2 regions of the Curtobacterium sp. MCPF17_002 genome follow, and region 1 is predicted to be linked to the other one. Evidence: predicted binding sites of a transcription regulator. Region 1 holds the regulator's gene; the other holds the start of a gene.
What was found. Region 1 encodes HrcA, which represses chaperone genes, less so after heat shock. Its sites were predicted from a motif close to TTNGCACTCGNNNNNNNCGAGTGCNAA; they were not measured.
Positions count from the first base shown of each region.

Region 1 (5,227 bases):
CTGTCGGGCGAGGAGTCGTTCGTCGTCGAGCGCACGCCCGATGGTTCGGTGTGGCTGCAGATCCGCCAGTTCTCGCAGCCGTCGAGCGCGAAGTGGCAGTTCGTCGCGCCGTTCCTGCGTCGTCAGCAGAAGGTGATGGCGGAGAAGTACCTGGCGGCGCTCCGCGGCGACTAGCCGACAGCAGGGCCTGGCCGACAGCGGCGACTAGCCGACCGGGCGCAGCGGTGGCAGCGCGGCGATGGCGTCCTCGATGAGCTGGGCGTCGTCCACGCAGTTCCGCGCGATGGTCACGGCGCCGGTCGCGCGGAGGGCCTCGACGTCGAAGACCCCGGTCGCCACCGCGAGGAACGGGATGCCGACGGCGTCCGCCGCTTCGCCGTCCCGCGGGGTGTCCCCGACGATCACGGCCCGGGTGCCGGCCAGGGCCTCGGCGGCCCGTGCGGTGACCCCGCTGCGCTCGACCTCGGCGTCCCCGAAGTACGAGTGCTCCCAGTCGAAGGCGTCGACGTCGAACCCGGCGCCCTCGAGCTTGACGCGGGCTCGGTAGGCGGAGTTGCCGGTGAGCAGCCCGTTCCGCCAGCCGAGCTCGGCGAACCGTGCCACCAGGGCGCGGGCACCGGGTGCCGGGTTGCGGTGGTCGCCGGAGCGGTGCCGCTCCTCGGTGAGGTCGTGCAGGTGCCCGCTGACGGTGGGGATGAGGTCGTCGTCGAGGTCGTGCGCGCGGACGTGCTCGGCGATGAGGCCCGCGTCGGTCCGGCCGTGCTGGTGTCCGACGCGGAGGACGAGGTCGCGGCCCACCGCCCGCTCGAGCGCGAGGTGGTAGAGGTTGCCCGGCGACGAGGCGTTCAACACGAGGGTGCCGTCGATGTCCCACAGCACCGTGGTGGGGACGGGGTGGTGCTCCATGCCTCCATCATGACGGACAATGGAGTCCATGCCGAGTGCTCTCCCGATCGCCGACCCCGCCCCCGCGGACGGCTTGATCACCCCGGCGTCCGGAGCCGGTGACGTCCCCTTCGGCGTGTACGTGCACGTGCCGTTCTGCCGGGTGCGCTGCGGCTACTGCGACTTCAACACCTACACGGCGTCCGAGCTGCGCGGGGTCCGTCGTGACGACTACGCCGGCCACGCCGTCCGCGAGATCGAGTGGGCCGCGCAGGTGCTCGACCGGTCGGGCGTGCCGCGGCGTTCGGTGTCGACGGTGTTCTTCGGCGGCGGTACCCCGACGATGCTGCCGGCGTCCGACCTGGCGATGATCCTCCGCGCGATCGACGACACCTGGGGGATCCTCCCCGGTGCCGAGGTCACGACCGAGGCGAACCCGGACTCCGTCGACGCCGAGTCGCTCGCGGTGCTGCGCGCCGGCGGGTTCAACCGCATCAGCTACGGCATGCAGTCGGCGGTGCCGCAGGTGCTGGCGACGCTGGACCGGACGCACGACCCGCTGCGGGTGCCGATCGTCGTGGACCTCGCGAAGCAGCAGGGACTCGACGTCTCGCTCGACCTCATCTACTCGACGCCGGGGGAGTCCCTCGACGACTGGCGCACCTCCCTCGACGCCGCCCTGGCGTGCGAGCCGGACCACGTGTCGGCGTACTCGCTCATCGTCGAGGACGGCACCGCGATGGGGCGGATGGTCGCGCGCGGGGAGCTCCCGGCGCCCGACGACGACCTCGCGGCGGACATGTACGAGCTGGCCGACCAGGTGCTCGGCGACGCCGGCTACTCCTGGTACGAGGTCTCGAACTGGGCCCGCACCGACGCACAGGGTGGCACCGAGCAGCACGCCAGTCGGCACAACCTGTCCTACTGGAAGGGTCACGACTGGTGGGGCGTCGGGCCGGGCGCGCACTCCGCGGTCGCCGGCACGCGCTGGTGGAACGTGAAGCACCCGGCCGCGTACGCGAACCGGGTGCTGTCGGGGGAGTCGCCCGCCGCCGGGCGCGAGACCCTCGACGACGAGACCCGGTACGTCGAGCGCGTCCTGCTCGCGGCGCGGGTCCGCGGTGAGCTCGCGACGTCGGAACTGGGCCAGGAGGCCCGTGGCCGGGTCGCGGGACTCATCGCACGTGGTCTCGTGGACGGGTCGGCCGCGGTGCGGGGACGCATCGACCTGACCCTGCGGGGTCGCCTGCTCGCGGACGCGGTGGTCCGCGAGCTGCTCGACTGAGCGGGGCGGGGTCCTGCTACTGCTTGATGAACTCGATCGAGAGCGGGTAGCGGTAGTACTCGCCACGGTTCGCGGCGACGGCGGCCATGATGCCGAAGATGATCGACACGATCGCCGCTGCCATGATCACGAACGCGCCGATCACGATGATCGACAGGATCGTCCCGGCGACGTAGGCGATCGCCATCGTGATGTGGAAGTTCAGCGCGACGCGGGTGTGCTCGCGGATGAACCCGCCGCGGTCGCGCAGCACGAGGTAGGCGATGAGCGGCGCGATGAAGTTGAAGAAGATGCCGCCGATGTGGGTGAGGGTCGCCCAGAGGCGCTGGTCCTCCGGTGACATCGGCTGCGGGGGCGTGTAGCCGCCCGGGTACTGCGGGCCGCCGGGACCCTGCGGGCCGCCGGGACCCTGCGGGCCGTTCCACCCGGGTCCGCCGGGCTGGCCGGGCTGCTGTCCGTAGGGTCCGCCTGGTTGCTGGCCGGAGGGGCCGCCGGGCTGCTGTCCGTAGCTCATGCCGGAAGCGTATCGGCAGGCTGTGGAGAAGTCCCGATCCGTCGGTGGTCGGGCGTAGGATCAGCAGTCGACACCTCCGAGTGCCAGAACGAGTGGAAAGGGGTCCGGGTGGTCAGCGAACGCAGTCTCGAGGTCCTCAAGGCCATCGTGCGGGACTACGTGGCATCCCGTGAGCCGGTCGGCTCGAAGACGATCGTCGAGCGGCACGCCTTCGGGGTCAGCGCCGCCACGATCCGGAACGACATGGCCCAGCTCGAGGACGAGCAGCTCATCGCCGCACCGCACACCTCCTCCGGCCGTGTCCCCACCGACAAGGGCTACCGGGTGTTCGTCGACCACCTCGCCGGTGCCCGTCCGCTGTCGAGTGCGCAGCGCCACGCGATCGAGACCTTCCTCGGGGCGCCGAACGACCTCGACGAGGTCCTCGGCCGCACCGTCCGGCTCCTCAGTCAGCTCACCAACCAGGTCGCCCTCGTGCAGTACCCGTCGATGGTGCGCGCGCGGGTGCAGCACATCGAGCTCGTCCGCCTCGGCGACGACAGGCTCATGGTCGTCCTCATCACCGACACTGCCCGGGTCGAGCAGCGCGTCGTGGAGACGGACGTCATGCTCGACGAGACCGGGCTCACCGAACTCCGCGCGGTCGTGAACGGCGCCACCGTCGGGCTCCTGCTGCAGGACGTCGCGACGGCGCTCCGCGCGGTCCCGCAGCAGATCCGGCCGGATGCCCAGCCGCTCGCGGGCGTCGTCGTCGCCACCCTCATCGAACAGGTCGCCGCGAACCGGCAGGACCGTCTGGTGATGGCCGGCGCGGCGAACCTCGCCAAGAGCGAACAGGACTTCTCCGGCGGCCTCTTCCCCGTGCTCGAGGCGATCGAGGAACAGGTCACCCTGCTCCGGCTGTTCGGCGAGATGCGGATCGACGACGTCGCCGTCGCGGCCCGGATCGGCGTGGAGAACGCCGAGTACGGGCTCGACGCGACGAGCATCGTCGCCGGCGGGTACCTGGCCCGCGGCGAGGTCGCCCGGCTCGGCGTGCTCGGACCCACCCGGATGGACTACGGCACGAACATGTCCGCGGTCCGCGCCGTCGCACGGTACCTGTCCAAACTCCTGGGCGAACATTGACCAGGCCCGCACGCGACTGACCCGGGCCGACCGGTCGAGGCGATCCGCGCCTCCAGGCCCACCGGCGTCAACCGAACCAGCGTCCACCAGACCAGCGCCCACCAGCGCAGTGCCCACCAGACCAGCGGCGACCGCCGCACCGAACCGAACCGACTGAGGGATACGTGGCAGACCACTACGACGTCCTCGGCGTCCAGCCGGACGCCTCCGATGCCGACATCAAGAAGGCGTACCGCCGACTGGCGCGCGAACTGCACCCGGACGTGAACCCGAGCCCGGAAGCATCCGAGCGCTTCAAGGACGTGACGCACGCGTACGACGTGCTGAGCGACCCGGAGCAGCGGCGCCGCTACGACGCCGGGCCACAGGCCGACAGCCCCTTCGGCGGCGGCGCCGGCGGGTTCAGCGACATCTTCGACGCGTTCTTCGGCGGCGGTGGCGGTGGCGGCCGGGGCAACGGACCGCGCAGCCGCGCCGAGCGCGGGCAGGACGCCCTGCTGCGCATCGAGGTCGACCTCGACGAGGTCGTCTTCGGCACCCACAAGGACGTCGAGGTCGACACGGCCGTGCTCTGCGAGACCTGCGGCGGTTCGTGCGCGGCTCCCGGCACGCACCCGCAGACCTGCGACATCTGCGGCGGCACCGGCCACATCCAGCGCCAGGTCCGCTCGCTCCTCGGCAACGTCGTGACGAGCGCTCCCTGCGGCACCTGCCGCGGCTACGGCACCGTCATCCCGAACCCGTGCCCCACGTGCCAGGGCCAGGGCCGCGTCCGCGCCCGTCGCACCGTGCCGGTCGACGTCCCCGCGGGCGTCGACTCCGGCCTGCGGCTGCAGATGCCCGGCCAGGGCGAGGTCGGTCCGGCCGGCGGTCCCTCCGGCGACCTCTACCTCGAGATCCGGGTGCGGCACCACGACGTCTTCAGCCGCGACGGCGACGACCTCCTCGCCACGCTCGAGGTCCAGATGACCGACGCGATCCTCGGCACCACGACGACGATCGACGGCCTCGACGGCCCCGTCCAGCTCGAGGTCCGCCCCGGCGTGCAGAGCGCCGACGTGCTCGTCATCAAGGACCGCGGCATCACGAAGCTCCGCGGCAACGGGCGCGGCGACCTGCGGGTCGGCGTGCAGGTCGTGACCCCGACGAAGCTCTCGCACAAGGAGCGGCAGCTCGTCGAGCAGCTCGCGAAGTCGCACAAGGCCGCGCAGCCGCAACTCGCCCGGTTCCAGCAGGGCATGTTCGGCAAGCTCCGCGACCGCTTCTTCAACTTCTGATGGCGTCGCTCTACCTCGTCGAGTCGCTCGACGGCGTCGCCGTGGGCGGCACGGTCCCGCTCGACGGGGCAGAGGGACGACACGCGGTCTCGGTGGCGCGGGTCCGGGTGGGGGAGACCCTGCGGATCGGTGACGGCC
Region 1 is NZ_CP126251.1:1,610,901-1,616,127, forward strand. It holds gene DEJ28_RS07530 (DUF1990 domain-containing protein) at 1-174, shown strand, start outside; gene DEJ28_RS07535 (HAD family hydrolase) at 205-906, opposite strand; gene hemW (radical SAM family heme chaperone HemW) at 935-2,170, shown strand; gene DEJ28_RS07545 (DUF4870 domain-containing protein) at 2,187-2,684, opposite strand; gene hrcA (heat-inducible transcriptional repressor HrcA) at 2,793-3,812, shown strand; gene dnaJ (molecular chaperone DnaJ) at 3,977-5,089, shown strand; gene DEJ28_RS07560 (16S rRNA (uracil(1498)-N(3))-methyltransferase) at 5,089-5,227, shown strand, end outside.

Region 2 (5,227 bases), 1.5 Mb from region 1:
ACTCCGACCCGTGCTCCTGCATCCAGGCCGCCGCGTCGATCTCACCCACGTCGACCGCGCCGCCCCGGACGTGCGCCGACCGCTCGGGGGTGTTCACCCACCGCCGAGCCTCCTCGAGGGAGCCGTGCTCCTCGACGGCCTGGTCGAGCAGCGCCTGCTGGTACCGGGTGCTCCGCCAGCCCGAGTTGATGCGGACCTCGACGCCGTCGGCCGCAGCGGCTTCGGTGGTACGGATCACGGCACGGCGCAGGTCGGCGTCGAGGTTCGCCACTTCGGGGGCGTCCGTGCGCTCGGTGATCGGTGCGCTGTCGGCCGCGTAGCCGTCGGCTCCGCTCACCCGGACGCCGCCGATGGTGGTGACGTCGCCCACCGGGGCTCCGGCCGGCGGCTGTCCCGGCGCCGAGCCGGAACGGGCGCTCGTGCTCGTGCGGGTTGCGCCGCCCTCGTCGACGGCGGCGGCAGCGCACCCGGCGACGACGAGTGCGGTGGCGCACACGACGGTCGCGGCGAGGACGTGGAGGCGTGACTTCTGCATGCTTCCAGCATGTGGTACTTCAGCGTCACCCGCTTCGGGCGGAGGGCCCAAGTGCGTGGTCCCACCGGATGACGGCCTGGAGGCGCGTGGCGGGACCGCCCCGCGCCTCCAGTCCGGTGTTCAGATCGTGAGTTGGCCCAGCACCCGGTGCGCGATCGAGATCGACTCGCCGGACACCGCGGACAGCGGCGAGGCGAGGAAGGCGACGAGGTCGGCGATCTGCTGCGGGCTGGACTCGCCACCCGCGCCGCGCTGCACCGCTGCCGCCGGGGAGTCCGTCACCGTTCCCGGGTTGACGACGTTGACCGTGACACCGGAACCGGCCACCTCGTCCGCGAGGTTCTTCGCGATGACGCTCACCGCGGTGTTGCGGAGCGACGCGGTGATGTTGCCGGACAGGTAGGCGTTCTGCCCGCTCACCACGACGACGCGGCCGTACCCGGCCTCGCGCTGCGCGGGCAGCACGGCGTTCGCGACCCGGAGGAAGCCGAGTGCCTTGCCGTCGATCGCCGACAGCACCTGCTCGGGGTCGGACTTCTTCGCCGGGTCGAGCGTGCCGGCGCTCGGAGCCGCTGTGACGATCAGCGCGTCGATCCGGCCGTGCAGCTCGAGCACGCGTGCGATGCCGGCATCCACCGAGGCCTGGTCGGCGGTGTCGATGGCGACGCGGTCCGGGGAGTCCTGGTCGCCGGCGCTCCGGGACGCCACCACCACCGTCGCCCCCTCGGCACGGAGCCGATCGGCGACTGCTGCACCGATGTACCCCTTCCCTCCGACGACGAGCGCGACACGGTTCTTGAGTTCGAGGTCCACGGGTCCACGCTATGCCGCGGTCGGCACCGCGTCCGCGTGGTTCGGCTACGCGCACCGCGTCATTCGTCCACTCCGGACGGCCGCTCAGAGCCACACGCCGACCATCGCCCTGGACGGGCCGAGTGCCTCGACCGAAGACGAGACGATCAGGGAGCGAGCATGACCGACCAGCAGCAGCCGCCGGGGAGCGAAGGGGAACTGACGCCGAAGGCGGACCACGGCGAGGAGTCGTACCGCGGCTCCGGCAAGCTCACCGGCAAGCGCGCCGTCATCACCGGCGGCGACAGCGGCATCGGCCGCGCCGTCGCCATCGCGTTCGCGCGTGAAGGTGCCGACGTCCTCATCAGCTACCTCCCCGAGGAGGAGGACGACGCGCAGGAGACGAAGCGGTGGATCGAGGAGGCGGGTCGGAAGGCCGTGCTGTTCCCCGGTGACGTCAGCGACCCTGCGTACTGCCGCTCCGTGATCGGCCAGGCGGTGAGCGAGCTCGGTGGCATCGACGTCCTCGTGAACAACGCCGCGTTCCAGATGAGCCACGAGACCATCGAGGAGATCAGCGACGAGGAGTGGGACCACACCCTCGCGACGAACCTCAGCGCGTACTTCCACCTGGTCAAGGCCGCTCTGCCGCACCTGCAGGCCGGCGCCTCGATCATCGGCACCAGCTCGGTGAACTCCGACAACCCGGTGCCGACCCTCGCACCGTACGACGTCACGAAGGCCGGGGTCGCGAACCTCTCCGCCGCGCTCGCGCAGCTGCTCGGGGAACGGGGCATCCGCGTGAACAGCGTCGCGCCGGGACCGATCTGGACCCCGCTGATCCCCTCAACGATGCCGCCGGAGCAGGTCGAGCAGTTCGGTCAGCAGACGCCGCTCGGCCGCGCCGGCCAGCCCGCCGAACTCGCACCGGTCTACGTCCTGCTCGCGAGCGACGACGGCAGCTACGTCTCCGGTGCCCGCGTGGCGGTGACCGGCGGCACGCCGATCCTCTGACCCGAGACCGGCACCGACTGTCCTCTGACCCGAAACCGAACGAACGAAGGAGCACGATTTGTACTTCCACAAGCAGGAACTCCAGTTCAAGGCAACGCCCGACAAGCCCGACGCCATCTACGCCCGCAAACTGCAGGAGGTGCTGGGCGGTCAGTACGGTGAGATCTCCGTCGCCCTGCAGTACCAGTTCCAGGCGTGGAACATGCACATCCCGGGCAAGTACCGCGACATGGTGTTCGGCATCGGGGCCGAGGAGATGGGCCACGTCGAGATGCTCGCCACGATGATCGCGCAGCTGCTCGAGAAGTCCCCGCTCGGCATCACCGAGGACGCCCTGCAGGACGACCCGACCGTCGCGGCCGTCGTCGGGGGCACCGACGTGCAGCACGCCATCGTGGCCGGCGCGGGTGCCCGCCCGGTGGACAGCAACGGCAACCCGTGGCAGGGCTCGTACATCACCGCCAGCGGGAACCTCCTGGCGGACTTCACCGCCAACGAGAACGCGGAGATGCAGGGGCGCGTGCAGGCCGCACGGCTGTACCACATGACCGACGACAAGGGCGTGCGGGACCTGCTGTCCTTCCTCATCGCGCGGGACACCATGCACCAGAACATGTGGGCGACCGCTGCCGCCGAACTGCGCGAGAAGGGCGTCGAGGACTTCCCCGTGCCGAGCAACTTCCCGCAGTCGAAGGAGAACCAGGAGGTCCACTACCAGTACCTCAACTTCTCCGACGGTGGCGAGGCGGCGAACGGCCCCTGGGCGAGCGGTCCCTCGTTCGACGGCAAGGGCGAGTACTCGTACCACGACGGCCCCACGACGTCGGTGCCGATGCCGCCGCCCACCCACCCCGACGTGCGGCTGTACGGCACGACCGAGCTGCCGAACATCGTCGAGAAGACGGCGGGCGTGGTGCAGGACAAGCTCAACAAGGAGTGACGACGAACGACGGCGGGCGGCTGGACCAGGTCCAGCCGCCCGCCGTCGTCGTGTCCGGTCAGGGACGTGTCCGGGCTCCGCGTCCGTCCGGTCAGCGCTCCGCCGGGACGAGCTCGCGGTCGTCGGCCGCGCCGTCCGTCGGACTCGGCACCCCGAACAGTCCGGAGTACGCGCGCACGGCGCTCCAGCCCGCCACGACCGCCACCGTGCCGACGACGGCCGCCGCCCACGGCAGGAGGAGGGAGTGCTCCCACGCCCCGGGAGCCGACACCCAGGCGAGGAAGCTGCCGGTCGTGCTGCCGGTCAGCCCGAGCAGCATCGCGACCGGACGGTCGAGGCTCGTCAGGGTGAGGGCGATGGTCACGGCGGCCACCGCGGCGAGTGCGTTGAGGAGATCGAGCACCGTCCGGCTCCTACTCCTCGGCGCTGCCCGCCCCGACGGCGAGCTGCTCGCGACCGCCGCCCACGGTGACCGCGATCTTGCGCGGCTTCGCGGACTCCTTGACCGGGATGGTGACGCTGAGCACGCCGTTGTCGTACCCGGCGGTGATGCGCGCGGCGTCGAGCCCCTCGCCGAGGGTCAGCTGCCGGACGAACGAGCCGGGCTGCCGCTCACGCGTGAGCCACTGCGAACCCTCCGGTGCACCGAGGGTGCGCTCGGCACGGATCGTCAGGACCGAACCGTCCACGTCGATGTCCACGGAGCCCGGGTCGATGCCCGGCAGGTCGACGTCGAGGACGTAGTGGTCCCCGGTCCGGTAGAGGTCCATCGGCATCGAGCGCGGCCCGGTGGTCCCGAGGAGGGAACCAGCGAGACGGTCGAGCTCGCGGAACGGGTCGAAGTTCATCGTCATCGGAATCAACTCCTTCGTGTCGCCTGTTGAGTCCCCTCGACTCAACTGCCAACGTTTTAGCACTCGACCCTTGTGAGTGCCAAGAGAACGCTCGGAAACCGCTCGGAACGCGGCTCAGCCGAGGAGTGGCTCGAGCCGAGCGACCGCCGTCCGCAGCACGGTGAGCGCTTCGCCGGGTGCGTCGATCCGGGCGGCCGGAGCCGAGAGCGTCAGCCCGGCGACCAGGACGCCGCCCTCGCCGAGCACGGGCAGGGCGAGGCACCCGAACCCCGGCGCGAACGCCCCGGTCTGGTGCGCGGGCGCCTGGCCGCGTGCGGCGTGCAGCCGTCCGATCGCGCTCCGGTCCGGATCACGCCGGAGTGCTGCCTCGTCGAGCAGCGGGAAGTCCGGGTCGACGTCGAGGTCACGGAGGCCGCCCTCGTCGTACCGCGCCAGGTGGACCCCGGCGCGGACGGCCGACCGCACGTCGGCGAGCACCGCCCGAACGGCCCGGGGGAGCGGCGCGAGCGGCTGGGGTCCCGCCGGGGCGGTCACGCCGGCGAGCTCGGCGACCTTCTGCCCGAGGGCGAACCCACGCAGGTCCGGCAGCCGGACGAGGTACTCGTCCTCGACGAGCAGGGTGATGAGCCGGTAGGTGGTCGCCCGCGGCAGCCCGAGCGCGACCGAGAGCTGCTGGGCGGTGATGCCCGGCCCGGCGTGCGCGACGGCCTCCAGCACCGCGAGGGCGTTCTGGATCGCCTTCGGCTGCCGAGCACGCAGACCGGGTTCGCTCACCGCACCCCCGTCCCGTGGCCGGTTCCGGCGGACGGCCTGGAGGCGCGGAGCAGGTCCTCCTCGACCGGCACGTCGTACACGGCGCGGCTCCGACCCCGCCACCAGGGTCGACGGCGGGTGGCCACCAGGAACGCCGTCGTCACGGCGGTGACGGCTGCGACGGCGAGCGCGACGCTCGGCCAGTGCGACGACGTCGCCTCCACGCCGAGGTAGGTGAGGAGGACGGCGGTGAGGAGGACGCCCGTGGTGATCGCCACGACCGCGACGCCCACCGTCAGTTCCCCGATCCGGCGGAGGAAGACCGGTGCCGCGAAGCAC
Region 2 is NZ_CP126251.1:84,896-90,122, forward strand. It holds gene DEJ28_RS00340 (M15 family metallopeptidase) at 1-535, opposite strand, end outside; gene DEJ28_RS00345 (SDR family NAD(P)-dependent oxidoreductase) at 656-1,348, opposite strand; gene DEJ28_RS00350 (SDR family oxidoreductase) at 1,508-2,341, shown strand; gene DEJ28_RS00355 (manganese catalase) at 2,400-3,281, shown strand; gene DEJ28_RS00360 (hypothetical protein) at 3,373-3,684, opposite strand; gene DEJ28_RS00365 (Hsp20/alpha crystallin family protein) at 3,695-4,135, opposite strand; gene DEJ28_RS00370 (helix-turn-helix domain-containing protein) at 4,250-4,909, opposite strand; gene DEJ28_RS00375 (APC family permease) at 4,906-5,227, opposite strand, start outside.
Region 2: the regulator HrcA is predicted to act here: its motif matches at 4,192-4,218, upstream of DEJ28_RS00365 (Hsp20/alpha crystallin family protein).